2 regions of the Leucobacter sp. UCMA 4100 genome follow, and region 1 is predicted to be linked to the other one. Evidence: riboswitches for the same ligand, from Rfam matches in the RefSeq annotation. Region 1 holds a riboswitch; the other holds the start of a gene.
What was found. Region 1 has a riboswitch for magnesium ahead of mgtE (magnesium transporter). Riboswitches for the same ligand answer to the same signal wherever they lie in the genome.

Region 1 (7,042 bases):
GGTGCGCTCGATGACGCTCTCGGTATCGGCGACAGCCTCGGCAGCACGGTCACCGAGGTCGATGGTGTCACCGAGCGTTTGTGTGAGGTCTTGCCAGCTCAGCGAGTCGACCTCGGCATACAGAACTGGTGCGATCGCGCTCAGCTGGTCAAACGCCTTCTGATCGAAAGTATCGAGCGCCTGGAGCGTGACGATGAGGTCTGGCTTGCTCGCGGCAACGGCCTCGGCCGGCAGCTCAACGTCGGGGCTCGCATCCCAAATCGTCTCGATGGGGTCGGTGAGGCTCGCGTCGAGCCACGAGTTACGCTCGATCGTCGAGGGCGCAAAAACGGGAGTGCCGCCCAAAGCGAGCAGCGCGTCGGTGTCGGGGGTCGCCGAGGTGACGATCGCGATGCGGTCGGGGCGCTCATCGAGCGTGGTGTCGCCGAACGGCGTCTCGAGGGTGAGCGGGTAGTCAGTCTTGCCCTCGGCCTCGGGCAGCAGCGCTGAGGTCGACGATTCCCCTGCCGTGTCGGGTTTGGCATCGCCCTCGGGCGTCGATGAGCAGCCGCTCAGCACGAGCAGGGCCGCGACCGCGCCAGAAATGAGCGCGGCAGGTTTGAGTGTTGGCATCACGAATGTCATGGTTTCTTTCGGGTCAAAAGAACGATCTCCCCTGCGGGAACCCCCGGGGATCGAGCACAAGAAAGGCTCTTCTCATGAGGTTAGCCTTGCCTAACCATGCCGTCTGCGCAGAACGCGTCACCCACCGAGCCGTTTGCGACATCCTGCGATGCGCCCCATGATCACTAAGCGGATCGACGCGCTTCGCGCCGGTTCTTCGCGAGCACGCGCGTCACCAGAATGCCGATGGTTCCCTGCACCACTGCGAGCACCGCGAGGCCCACGAGCACCGCATCCCACGACCCCAGAAGCTGGCTGACAGCCCCTGCCCCCAACGGCCCGAGCGTCGCAACGGAGTACCCCACCGACTGCACAACGCTCGACACCCGCGCAGACTCGGTCGCGTCGGCGCCGAACCCGGCAATGAGCGCGAGCAAGAGCGGGAAAGCGCTCATACCAACGCCGATGAGCACGGCCCAGAGCTCGGGCATCGCCTGCGGGGCAATGAGCAACCCGAGCATTGCACTCACGGTCGATAGGGCGATGAGAATGAAGCCGACCCGCATGCGCTTAATGCCACTCGCGAGCGAGACCACGACGACCGTCGTCGGCACGCCGACCGCCATGGCGATACCGAGCAACACACCAGAGCGCTCTGGCGCGATGCCAGCATCAGAAGTAATGGTGGGCAGCCAGCCCATCATGACGTAACTGAGGAGTGACTGGAGCGCGAAATAGGCCGCGAGAAGCCACGTGCCGGTTGGAAGCCTTCGCTTCTGGCCGGACTCGAGTGGCAATCGGGGTTCTGGCGCGGTGCGAGGCATGAGCAACGCCCACGCGATGACGCCGACGAGGGCCGGAAGCGCCCAGAGCGCAAGGCCGAGCGAGGGGCTCCCGATACGCTCGGCGAACGGGACCGCGGCGGCAGCAGCAAAAGCGGCCCCGAGCGGCATGACGGTCGTGTAGGCCGTCGTGACGGCGCCGATCCGCGTACCAAAGTGGGCGCGAACGACCGCGGGCAGCAAAATGTTCACGACGGCGAGGCCGCCGGTCGCGACGACGGTGCCGAGCACGATGATCCACGGCGATGCGATGCCGCGAATGGTGAGGCCGAGCGTGAGCGCGATCATGCCAAAGAGCACGGTGCGCTCCCTACCTAAGCGCTCTGCCAGCCCGGCGGTCGCGATGCCCGCGACGGCGAACACTGCGGTGGGGAGTGCCGGAATGATGACGACGGTGACGGGGGTGAGCGCTCCCGACTCGGTGAGCGCGGTGAGCAGGGCGCTCGCGCTCGTGATCGCGAGCCTGAGGTTCAGCGCGACAAGCAGCAACGCAACGATCATGAGCGCCGGGCGCCCAGTGTTCTGAGCGGTTGTGCCTCGTGCAGTCACCACTTCACCCCCAAAGGTCTAACGTCTAACCAAAACAAGGTACTATCATTGCATACATGAGTCTGACCCCGGTACCGCAGGCCTCGCTGAGCGATCAGGTCGTCGAGCGACTGCGCGCAGAAATCGTCGAGGGGCGTTGGAGGGTCGACGAGAAGATTCCGCCCGAGTCTGAGCTCATGGCCTCCCTCGGTGTCGCGCGTGGCACCCTGCGCGAGGCACTGCGCGCGCTGCAGTACACGGGCATGCTCGAGATTCGCCGGGGCGACGGCACCTTCGTGCGCGCCCGCAGCGAGGTTCCCGGTGCGCTCGCCCGTTCCGGGGCTTCACTCGACGATGTGCTCGAGGCACGCATCACCCTCGAACCACAGCTCGCGAGACTCGCGGCAGAGCGCGCAACCAACGACGACATCGAACGCATCAGCAAGGCCCTCAGTGAGCGCGCGAGCGTGAGCGACGAGGGCTGGGTCGACGCCGATGTTGCCGTGCACGAGGCCATAGCCCGGGCCGCCCACAACCCCATTCTGTTCGAGGTATATACCGCGCTCCTACCTCGCCTTCACGAGTCAATGAGCACGGCGCAAAGCCGCGACGGCTTTTGTCGCGACGAGCGCCGCGGCCACGACGAAGTGCTCGATGCGATCGTTGCCCGCGACCCCGAGGCAGCAGCCGAGAGCGCGCAGGCAAACCTCCAGGCGACCGCCGCGTGGAGCCAACGTGATCAAAGTGAGTCACCGAGCGCATAACCGGGTCAATAACGGCGCATGGTTTGACACTTGCGAAGTTTCTTGTACTGTAGACCCTGGTTGTCTCGTTAGGCGAGGCTCCTATGCAGACACAGGCCACTGATCTGACGACATCGAGAGATGCCCAAGATCAGGACAGGCAACATCGGCTTAAGGTGTTGCCCCAAGTGGCTTCTGATTGTAGATACGCTGCATAGAGTCAAAGCTCTTACATGGATTCGACCAGCACGATCAGTGCAACTCTGTTCGAGCATTACATCCCGACGCTTCACGTTTGAGCGTCGGTGTCTTGCTGTGGCATTTTTACCCAGAAGAAGAAGATCATGTCGAAAAACATCTTTCATTCAAGCACGCGCAAAAACAACACGAAGCCCGTGAACCTCGCACCGATGACGGCCGTTGATGCCGCGCTCGCGCTCGAACGGTTGCCCATAGCCGAGGCCGCTACGGCCGTCGGCAAGCTCGAACACTCTCGCGCCGCCGAGGTGCTCGACCTCTCGCAGCCCGACCTGGCCGTCGCAATTCTGCGTGAGCTTCCCGCCGCTCCGACAATCATCGCGCAGCTCTCACCCGACTCGCGCGAGCAGTTCGAGCAGCTCATGCAGTGGCCCGTTGAGAGTGCCGCTTCGCGCATGACCCCGCGCTTTCTCACGGTCGAGGCCACGTCGAGCGTTGGCGACGCGATGCACCGTCTGCGCGACTTCCTCGAGCAGGCAGAAACCATCGCCTACGTCTACGTCACCAAACAGGGCAACTTTCACGGCGTCGTCAGCTTTCGTGACCTCGCGCTCGCCGAGAGCGAGATGACCGTCGCTGAGCTCACGAACACCGACTTCGTCTCGGTTGACCCCTACGCCGACCAGGAAGAGGCGGCCCAGCTGCTGAGCAGCTACCGCTTAGTCGCGATTCCCGTGGTCGAGAACGGCACCGTCATCGGCATCATCACGGTCGACGACGTGGCCGACATCATCGAAGAAGAGGGCACCGAAGACGCCGAAAAGCAGGGCGCCTCAACCCCGCTCGGGGTTCCCTACCTCAAGGCGACCCCGTGGATGCTCTGGCGCAAGCGCATCCTGTGGATCCTGGTGCTGTTCGTCGCCGAGTCGTACACGGGCACGGTGCTGCGCGCATTCGAAGACCAGCTCGAGTCGGTCATCGCGCTCGCGTTCTTCATTCCACTGCTCATCGGCACTGGCGGTAACACGGGCACACAGATCACGACGACACTCGTGCGTGCCATGGCGGTCGGCGAGGTGACGATGAAAGATATCTGGCGCGTCCTGCGCAAAGAGATCTCCACCGGCGTGCTCATCGGCGCGTGCATGGCTGCGGCCGGCATCATTCGCGCGAGCATCCTGGGCGTCGGCTTCGAGATCTCGCTCGTGGTCGCCCTCACGGTAGCCGCGATTGTCATCTGGAGCTCGATCGTCGCGTCGATCTTGCCCATGGTGCTGCAGAAGTTCAAGAAGGACCCAGCCGTCATCTCGGGCCCCTTCATCACGACGCTCGTTGATGGAACCGGCCTCATTATCTACTTCGAGATCGCGAAGCTCATCCTCTTCTAGTCATTGCTCAGTGGGGTTGTCTGGCAAGCCGCCGGGCAACCCCACTGAACGCATTCACGGGTGACGTTACTCAGCCAGATACACCGTTTGGCCGCCGAGAATCGTCTCGGTGACGCGCAACTCATCGAACGAGTGCGCGCCGTCAATCGCCCCGCTCAGCACGACGAGGTCGGCCAGCTTGCCCGGCTCCAGACTTCCGATCATCGCCGCATTGCCAGAAATCTCAGCACTGCCAAGCGTGTATGCCCGAAGAGCGGTTGCCACGTCGAGGCGCTGTTCGGGTTGCGCCGCGACGCGTGACTCAGGGTTCAGCGCGTGCTTATCGGCGAGAGGAGCAGTTCGTTGTGTTGCGGTGTGCAACCCCCACAGGGGGTCAGGGCTCGTCACCGGCCAGTCACTGCCCATCGCCAGATGGGCCCCGGCGCGGTGCAAAGAACCGAACGGAAAGTGCCAACCAAAACGCTCTTCACCAATGAGGGGCAGCTTTCGTTCGAGTATTTCTTGATCGTTTCGGGCCCAGAGCGGCTGCAAGTTTGCCGTCACGCCGAGATCTGCAAACCGTGCAATGTCTTGCTCGTCAACGACATCGAGGTGAGCGATCTGGTGCGCCTGCCCCGAGCCATTGCGCTCCCTCGCATAGGCAACCGCATCGAGGCACTCCCTCACTGCTCTATCACCCACGCCGTGAAAGTGAACGCTGAGCCCTGCCGCGTCGAGCGCTGCCGTGATCTCGTGCAGCACCCGCGGTTCGATGACGGAGTCGCCGCGTTGTTCGGGGTTCACTCCCGTGTACGGAGCAATCAGGGCCGCCGTACAGTTCTCGCAGATCCCGTCTTGCATGATCTTGACGCTATTCACCGCCATGCCTGCCTCGCGCAGTTCGCGAACGCGGGCAATCATCTCGGGCACGAAGCTCACTCCAGCTTCGATCGGCCACCACACCGAGCCGGTGACGCGAGCGCGCAATGAACCGTCGCTGACGGTTTCAAGGTACGCCGGGATGCAATCGGGCAGTGTGAGGTATTCACCAAGAATTGCATCGTGCCAGGCGGTTACCCCGAGCGAGAACAGACGTTCCTGGGCGGCGAGGAGCGCCGAGCGCAACGACGCTTGATCGGGTTCGGGGAGCAGCCTTGTAACCAGCTCACCCGCGGTGTCGATGAGCATGCCCGTTGCGTGGCCCGACTCGTCACGAACGATGCGCCCGGCAGCCGGGTCTCGGGTCTCATCGTCGATTCCCGCCCTCGTGAGCGCAGCGGTATTCACCCAGATGCCGTGAGCATCGTGACTCGTGAACACCGCGGGGCGTTCGCCAAGAATGTCGTCAAGGAGCTCGCGATGAGGAAACCCGCCGGCAAACACGTCGCCGAACCATCCAGACCCCGTGACCCACTCATCATCATGACTCGCGGCGTATTCCTCGATGAGTCGGCGGTACCCCTCGAGGGAGTGCTCTGCGTCAAGATCGCAGCCCGTGAGCGCGATACCGCCCGACTGCGCATGGATATGCGCATCGTGAAAGCCAGGAAGAAGCGCGGCACCACCCGCGTCGGTCACCAGGGTCGACGCGCCACGGTACTCGAGTACCTCTTCGTTGGTGCCGACCGCGAGGATCGTTTGATCAGCCCAAGCAACAGCGATCGCTGCGCTCGGCTCAGGCAGCCACAACTGCGCATTCGTCACAATGCGATCTGCGATCATACAAGCGCTCCTTCTTCTCGCTGCGTACTGCCGAGCTTGGCGCGCTTCCACACCCCGTACACGAGGGCCGGCACAGCGAAGCCGAGCAGCCAAGCAATATCGACAAACCCAAGCGGTTCAGCCATCGGGCCCGTGTACATCGTGCTCACCATAAACGGTATCTGCACGATGATGCCAATGAGGTAGCTCACCAGCCCGACCACGTCCCATCTGCCGTATCGACCGCCGTTTCGTTCAAACATGTCGCCGACCGAATATTCCCCTTTGCGAAGCACAAAGTAGTCGATGAGGTTGATCGCTGACCATGGAATGAGCACGTAGAGCAGCATCGAAACGAAGTCGCCGAAGATGACGAGGAAGTTATCTTTGCCAATGATGGCGCCGAACATCGCGAGCAACGCATAGGCAACTGACATGAGCACCCGGGCGCGGGTATTGATACGAATTTCCTCTGAGATCGTTTCAAATACCGTGAGCGAGCACATGACGCCCGAGTAAATGTTTGATGAGTTCATGACCGCCGAGGCAACACCGAAGGCAAAAAGAACCAGTGGCCCGAACCCGCCGAGAAGCCCGCCGAGCGCCGCCATGATGTCGCCATCAGTGGCGTGAAGCCCCACGATGGCTCCGAGTACCATCACGAGCACCGTTCCGAGAACAAGCCCTAGGTAGGTTGCCCAGAACGCCTCTTTCGCTCCCCCGTCTGCCGGCATGTACCGCGAATAATCTGAAACGTACGGGGCGTAGGCGAGCTGCCAGGTGACGCCGACGGCGACCATGCCAAAGAACCCGGCGGTGTTGTACCCGAGCTCAGGAGTCGCAGCAAACGTTGCCGGGTTGCTCAGCGTAATAACGATGCTCACCACGACGATAATGCCGATGATCACCGAGAAAACCGCCATCATTTTGCGCACGAGGTCGTAACCAAAGATCGCTACGACGAGGGCGATGAGCGCGCAAACGATAATGCCGACGTTGATATTGTCGCTGTCGAAGATCGCAGCAAAGCTCTGCGACGCAACAACGAGGTTTGAGGCAA
Region 2 (7,042 bases), 1.3 Mb from region 1:
CGAGGCGACCACCACGATCACGAAGACGACCGCCGCCGGCAGCAACTGGTCAAAGCCGAGGGAGGCGAGCGACCCCGCACCCCAGGTCGCGACCATCATCGCCTGCTCGACACTCACCGAAATGAGAATCCACGAGCTCAACGAGCCGAGGCCAGCCGAGACACCGATGCCCACGATGATGAGTCTGAACGATGACGAGGTGCGCTTCGCGGCAAGCACGTACACGAGCAAGGCCGTCAGCATGCCGCCTACGAGGGCGCCAGCTGCCTTGAAGAGATAGGTGTTGAGCCCGAACACGAGCAGCGTCAGCGTGACGCCGAATTGCGCACCAACGCCAAAGCCAATGATGTCGGGCGACCCGAGCGGGTTGCGCGTGAGCGATTGGAAGATGCCTCCCGAGAGCGCGAGAGCAGCACCGCACAGCACCGCGAAGAGCACGCGCGGCAAGCGCCACTCGAACACGACCTGCCGGGCATCGGGGTCAGACGCGGGATTGAAAAGCGCGTCAAGCACGGTCGCGAAGTCGAGTGAGTACGAGCCAATCGTCATTGAGAAGAGCCCCGCTGCGAGGGTGATGACGACGAGTACGAGACTCACGATGATCGAGCGCGTGGCGACTCGGCCTGATACCCGGTCACCGTCGATCCACGTCTGTTTTCTGCCAACGTTCACCGCTGATTGTTGCAACCTCATAGGGTGCTCACCCGCTTTCTGCGTACGAGGGCGATGAGCACGGGAGCGCCCAAGAGGCCGGTGACGATGCCGACGCGCAGCTCGCCGTTCGGCAGTACGATGCGGCCAAGAATATCGGCGATGAGTAAGAAGCTCGGGCCCACGAGCATCGAGATGCTCAGCACCCAACGCTGATCGGGGCCGGTGAACCAACGCACCGCGTGAGGAACCATGATGCCGATGAAGGCGATGGGACCTGCCGCCGCAACGCTTGTACCCGCGAGCAGCGTCACTGCAATGATGACCATGACGCGAGTGACGCGAATGCGCGTGCCGAGCGACTGTGCGAGGTCATCGCCGAGCGCAAGCGCGTTGAGCGACCTCGCACAGGCCATGCCGATGACGAGGCCCGCGACGATGAGTGGCAGCGCCCACTGCAGCTGATCCATGCTGCGGCCGCCGATCGAACCGACCGACCAGAACCGCATGACCTGCAGGGTGCTGTGGTTTTGCAACACGATTGCCGTGGTGAAGCCAGTGCAGGCGGCACCCAAGGCCACGCCAGCGAGGGTCAGTTTGGCCGGGGTCGCGCCGGCCGGGCCCACCGAACCGAGCACGTACACGAGCACCGTGAGGGCGAAGGCACCAAAGAGCGCGAAGGGCACGTACGCCCCAGGCGCGGTGAGGCCGAGCACGCCAACGGCAAAGGTGACCGAGAGCGAGGCGCCCGCGTTGACGCCCAGAATGCCAGGGTCAGCGAGCGGGTTGCGCGTAAACGCCTGAATGAGGCCGCCGCACATCGCGAGGGCGGCACCCACGAGAACGCCAAGAACGGTGCGCGGCAGCCGAAGCTCGTGCACCGTGAGGTGGGCGGGGTTTGTCTCGTCGTAGTGGAACAGGGCCTCGATGACGGTGGCCGGGTCAATCGCTTTACTGCCCACCGCCAACGACGCGATCGTCGCGGCGACCAGAACGGCCGCCGCGACGATCAATCCGATGATGCGGGATTTCACTTGCCAGAAATCGTCGGCTTGCCCTCGAGGGCGGCCGCAAGGTCATCGACGTACTTGGGCAGCATCGCCTGCAGTGAGAGCACCGTGGGTGCGCTCAAGGCCGAGGCTTCAGCTTCATCACCGTAAATGACGTACGACTTTGCTGCGATCGGCTGCCACCGAGCAACGATCTTGTTGTTCACGGTGTACTCGCCCTCGTCTTTACTTCCTGCCCATGCCGCAAAGAGATCGGCTTCGACCTCGTCGAGATTTTCGAGGCTTACGCCCGTGTACCAGTTGTCGCCCTCGGCGGTTTCGAAGAACGACTTCATTGCCGGGGTCGACTTGAAGCCGAGTTCTTCAGTGATGCGCACGCGGGGGTCGTAATCGAGGTAGACGCCAAGGTCGGTTGCTCCCTCGTTGAGGGTGAGCCCCCACACAAAGGTCTTGTCGTCAAACTCGGGGTGCTCGTCGGCGAGCGTCTCGATGAGCTCTTCGGTCTCACCGATGAGCTCTTCAGCCTTCTCGTCCTGCCACATCGCCTTACCGATGGTGCGGGTCATGTCTTGCCAGGTGCCCGGGTTCCAGGGCCCCTCGATGTAGGGAATGGTCGGGGCGATCTCGCTCAAGCGCTCGTACTCAACATCGGTAACGCCCGAGTACAGGCTCAGAATAAGGTCTGGCTTCAGCTCTTTAATGGCCTCGTAGTTCGGGCCCTCATCAGCGTAGGGAATCACCTCAGGCGTCTCACCGTACTCTTCAGTGACGAACTCTTCGAACCAGGGCTGGTAGCCGCTCTCGCCAGCGCCCCACACTTCTTCGATGCCGACCGGGTTCTCGCCGAGGGCCGCGACAACGTCGGGGCTCATCCAGCCGAGCGCCACGATGCGCTTGGGCTTTTCGGCGATATTCGTTGATCCGTGTGCGTGCTCGATGACGACACCGGTGGTCGACTCCTCTGCGGCCGGTTTCGCTTCTGCGCTCGCGCCGCAGCCGGTCAGCAGCAGGGCGGTCGTGGTCATGAGGGCAGCGAGCGCGGTGACTCGACGCAGCGGTCGGCGCGCGGGGGCGTGCAGCATAGTTCTCCTTCAGAACAGACGAAACCATCGCATTCATGCGATCTTCATTAGGCAAGCCTTACCTAACGTATCGATGCTAGGCCGTAAGCGCGCTCCCGTGTGTTCCCGAGCAGACAACTTCTATTGCAAAACGGTCATGCCGCTCAACCGAACGAACGCCAGTACCCCTGCTGAGCAGAATCGGCGCGCGCCCGCAGCGCGAATTGCCTTGGCGTCGACCCGAAATACCCCTTGAAAGCCGCCGAAAAGGCGCTCGTCGTTTCGTAGCCGCTCATCTGCCCCGCAATGCCAACCGGAGTGCCACCCACGATGAGCCTCGCCGCGCTCGTCATGCGCACTCCCGTGCGCCACTGCCCGAAGCTCATGCCCACCTCGCTCGTAAACACCCGCAGCACGGTGCGCTCATGCAGGCCGTGCTGCGCAAAGAGCTCCTGCGCTGTGCGCGGATCGCCGGGCTGCTCAAGCACCGCTTCGACGAGGGCCCTCACCCGTTCGTCGGCTGGCAATGGCACCTCGAGCGCCCCGTCTTCGCGGCTCAGCTCGGGGTCTTCAAGCATGTCGATGAGCACCTGCTGTGCTCGCACCCTGAGATCGGTTGGCATGTCGTGAATCGACAGGTGCAGCAGCATCTCTTGCACGGCACGCGGCACGACCACCCGCCGCACCTCGTCGACCTGCTCGGCGAGAGCCTCACCCGGTACATAGGTGTAGCAGCCCACGGCATCGCGCTCGTGACGCGCGGTGTGCGGCGTGCGCGGCGGCACCCACACCCCCTGCCCCGGCGAGAGGCGCCACATCGTGCTCTCGAGGTACACCCACACGGTGCCGCGATAGCACCACGCGAGCATCGCCTCGGGGTGGCTGTGTGGCGGCGAGACGAGGCGGCCAGGGCCGAGATCGTCGCCCATCACGACCCCGGTACCCATGAGGTACGGTTCGCGAATGGCCGTCGGGTGCTGCGCGCACGAGGCCCAGTCAGGCTGCCGGTACGAGTTCATCAGATGAATAGCGTAGCAGTGGCCTGGCCGCCAAACGCTTGAGAGTTGCCCGGCTCACCGCTATGCTGTCTCGCGGAGCGCTTTGTTAGGCGAGGCTCCTTTACGAACACAGGCCACTGATCTGACGACGTCGAGAGACGCCCAAGGTTAGGACAGATTTTCCCGGAGCAAGGGTTGATCCAATGTGGCTTCAGCGAGGCTGATACGTCGTGAAGTGCCAAAGCTCAAACGTGGAAGCCCAAGACTCGTGCATTTTGCACGTCCTTCCGTGCGCGCGCAGGAGGTGATTTCCCATGACTGATGGCTCTAGTCGATCTTTCTGGCTCACCTTTTCCTGCTCGCGCCGCTAACCTTCACCGGGTCTTGAAACCCGTTTCTCGTGCGCGCGAGCACGACTCGAACGGACGTTTCTCATGTTTGAAACCATCGATATTCTCTCGCGCATCGCAGCGAGCGTGCTGCTCGGCTCGCTCATCGGCATCGAACGCCAGTGGCGGTCGCGCTCGGCGGGCTTGCGCACCAACGCGCTCGTGAGCCTCGGCTCTGCGCTCTTCGTCGTGATGGGCGCTTACAGCTTCACGGGAACCGAGGCTGACCCGACGCGGGTCGCCGCCCAGGTCGCCTCCGGCATCGGCTTTCTCGGCGCCGGCGTGATCATGAAGCAGGGCGCCTCGGTGCGGGGCCTCAATACCGCGGCGACGCTGTGGGCCTCGGCGGCTGTCGGTGCCCTCGCGGGCGGCGGGATGCTGTGGATCGCTGCCGCTGGCACCGCCATGATCATGCTCGCGAACACGCTGCTCAGGCCCCTGAGCCGCGCACTCGATCGCAACCTCGCTGCCGCAGAGGCGCAGTCGAGTGGCCCCTTCTACGACGTCGAGGTTCGCTGCGAGCAGCGGCACGAGCCGCAGGTGCGCTCGCTCGTGCTCACGGCGCTCAGCAACGAAGACCTGCAAATTCACGAGGTCTCGACGAGCCTCGCAACTCCCGAGGTCTTTTCACTCACCGCGCGGGTGCAGGCCGAGCCCGGCATGGAGCGCCACATCGAGCACGCCCTCTATGGCGCGCTTCGCTCGCCCGAGGTCACGGCCATGCGCTGGGCCGCGGTATAAGTCGCGCTTCACCCTTCTGACCGATCGTTCATGCCCCCTGAAAGCGAGGCATCACCATGTCATTCGTTACCGTTTTTCTCACCAATGTGAGCTTTTACCGTCGCGCCCTCACCGAGACGAAGCGCGAGGCTCGGGCCGTTCGTACCCGGCGCGAGCCCGCTACCCCAGAACCGGCCCGCCCCCAGCCCCTCTCGCCGGGCGAGAGCATGGTTTTCTGGGGCGCCTGGCGCGGGCTCGGAATGCCGCTCTTGCTCACCCAGCTTCCCCGCGAGAGCGCCGAGCCCAACGACGAAAGCTGCGACCGCCCTCCCGCATGACTCGATTGTGCAAGGGTGAGACGCCCAGGGTCATGGCCCTCGTCAACGCCCAGGCTTACGGTTAGGTTAGCCTTCCCTTACTATTGATGTGGAGATGTTGACATGACTGAGAAAGCCACCCTGCCCCGCTTCGTTCACTACCGCGCAACGGTCGTTCGAACGAGGCTGCTTGGCCCCGATTTTCTTCGGGTGACCTTTGGTGGCGAGGGCCTCGTCGACTTTGCATGCTCGGGCGTCGCACCAAAGATCAAGGTATTTCTGCCCGACGAGACTCGCGCGCACGCGTCCGATGAGAGCCTCAAAGGGCTGCTCGAGGGGGCCACGATGCGCACCTACACCGTGCGGGCGCACCGGAAGCACGAGGCCGAGGTCGACATCGACTTTGTCATTCATCCAGAGGGGCCTGCGGGCCGTTGGGCAGCGCAGGCCGAGCCGGGCCAGGCGCTCGTGCTCAGTAACGCCGCAGGCAAAGACGCGCTCACAGCCAACGATGTGCTACTCATCGGCGACCCCTCGGCGGTTCCGGCGGTCATGACCATCGTCGAATCACTACCGAGCGATGCCAGGGCTCGCGTGCTCATTCGGGTCGACCGTGCCGAAGACCGCTTCGAGCTTGAGCCCGCTGCCGACGGTATTGCGCGGTGGATCGCGACGGGAGCCGACGCCGACCTACTCATGAGCGTCGTCGCCGACGAGATCTCGGTGCAGCGCCCCGACTACATCTGGGCCGCGGGCGAAGCCTCAACCCTAAAACCCCTGCGCCGCCTGCTGCGCGGCGATGCGCAGTACACGAAGCAGACCTCGCACACCGTCGGCTACTGGAGACGCCACTCAACCGCCGACGTGTACGACGCGCAAACCATCGCCCTCGCTTCACAAATGATCAACGATGGGCACGATCTCACCCCTCAGGACATGGATGAACTCAGCATCGATGTCGACCAGAAAGAGTAAGTACGCAATTGTTCACCATGTCTGATGCCGAAGTTATGCCAGGACCAACCATGATGGCTGCCGCAGAGCATGTCACGCTGAGCCGCGACATGTGCGCGCACACGCACGACTTCGCCGAAATCTCACTCGTGACGGCGGGAAGCGCCGAGCACTTTGGCGAGGAGGGCACGGCGTTTCTCAGCCCCGGCTCGCTCGTCATGCTCGGCCCCAGCAGTTGGCACTCAATTGCCAGCGCCAAGAACCTCGAGATGACCAACCTCTACCTCAGCACGCGCATGCTCGAGCTCGCAGCTCCCGTGCCTGCCGTCGTTGAGGCCATGCGCGCCGTGCTGAGCGAAATTAGCACGCTCGGCTCGGTCACCATGCGCGAACTGTCGCCAGCCGATACCGCCGAGCTCTCGCAGACTTTGAGTGCCTTCGTGCGTAACCCCGGCACGACCGTACTCGCCCAGCTCTCGGGCGTCTACGCGATTCTCGATCGCCTCGTCACCATTTGTCGCGAAGAGACGGCTACCGCCGCCGACCCTCTGCGCTATGAGCACGCGACGCTGCCAACGAACCTGTTGCGGCTCAGCCCGCGCATCAGCCACGCGGTGTCGATTCTGCACGATCGCCTCGAGTACTCGTGGTCGCTCGCCTCGCTCGCGAAGGAAATCGCTATCTCACCCTCGCAGCTCACGCGCGGCTTTCGGGCCGACCTCGGCATGGGGCCGATGAGCTACCTCCAGCAGCTTCGCGCAGAGCGCATGGCGTATCTCTTGCGCACCACGAATCTCACGGTGAGCGCTGCCGGCCGCGCTGTAGGGTGGAGCGACCCGAGCTACGCGAGCCGGCGCTTCAGCAAGCACTGGGGACTCTCGCCCAGCTGGTACCTCGTGCGCGTGCAAACCGGCACGGCGCCGGTGCCAGAGGTCGAACGCA

Region 2: it holds a riboswitch for magnesium, as region 1 does, so the genes downstream of both, JSO19_RS09455 (MgtC/SapB family protein) here and mgtE (magnesium transporter) in region 1, are expected to answer to the same signal.

What each region holds. Positions count from the first base shown of each region.
Region 1 covers NZ_JAFEUS010000002.1:709,829-716,870, forward strand. The annotation lists gene JSO19_RS03535 (ABC transporter substrate-binding protein) at 1-612, opposite strand, end outside; gene JSO19_RS03540 (MFS transporter) at 789-1,994, opposite strand; gene JSO19_RS03545 (FadR/GntR family transcriptional regulator) at 2,051-2,737, shown strand; M-box (ykoK) riboswitch at 2,795-2,962, shown strand; gene mgtE (magnesium transporter) at 3,061-4,302, shown strand; gene JSO19_RS03555 (amidohydrolase) at 4,369-6,003, opposite strand; gene JSO19_RS03560 (purine-cytosine permease family protein) at 6,000-7,042, opposite strand, start outside.
Region 2 covers NZ_JAFEUS010000002.1:2,025,759-2,032,800, reverse strand. The annotation lists gene JSO19_RS09475 (FecCD family ABC transporter permease) at 1-693, opposite strand, end outside; gene JSO19_RS09470 (FecCD family ABC transporter permease) at 690-1,685, opposite strand; gene JSO19_RS09465 (ABC transporter substrate-binding protein) at 1,682-2,743, opposite strand; gene JSO19_RS09460 (helix-turn-helix transcriptional regulator) at 2,887-3,741, opposite strand; M-box (ykoK) riboswitch at 3,816-3,984, shown strand; gene JSO19_RS09455 (MgtC/SapB family protein) at 4,155-4,850, shown strand; gene JSO19_RS09450 (hypothetical protein) at 4,907-5,167, shown strand; gene JSO19_RS09445 (siderophore-interacting protein) at 5,270-6,121, shown strand; gene JSO19_RS09440 (AraC family transcriptional regulator) at 6,139-7,042, shown strand, end outside.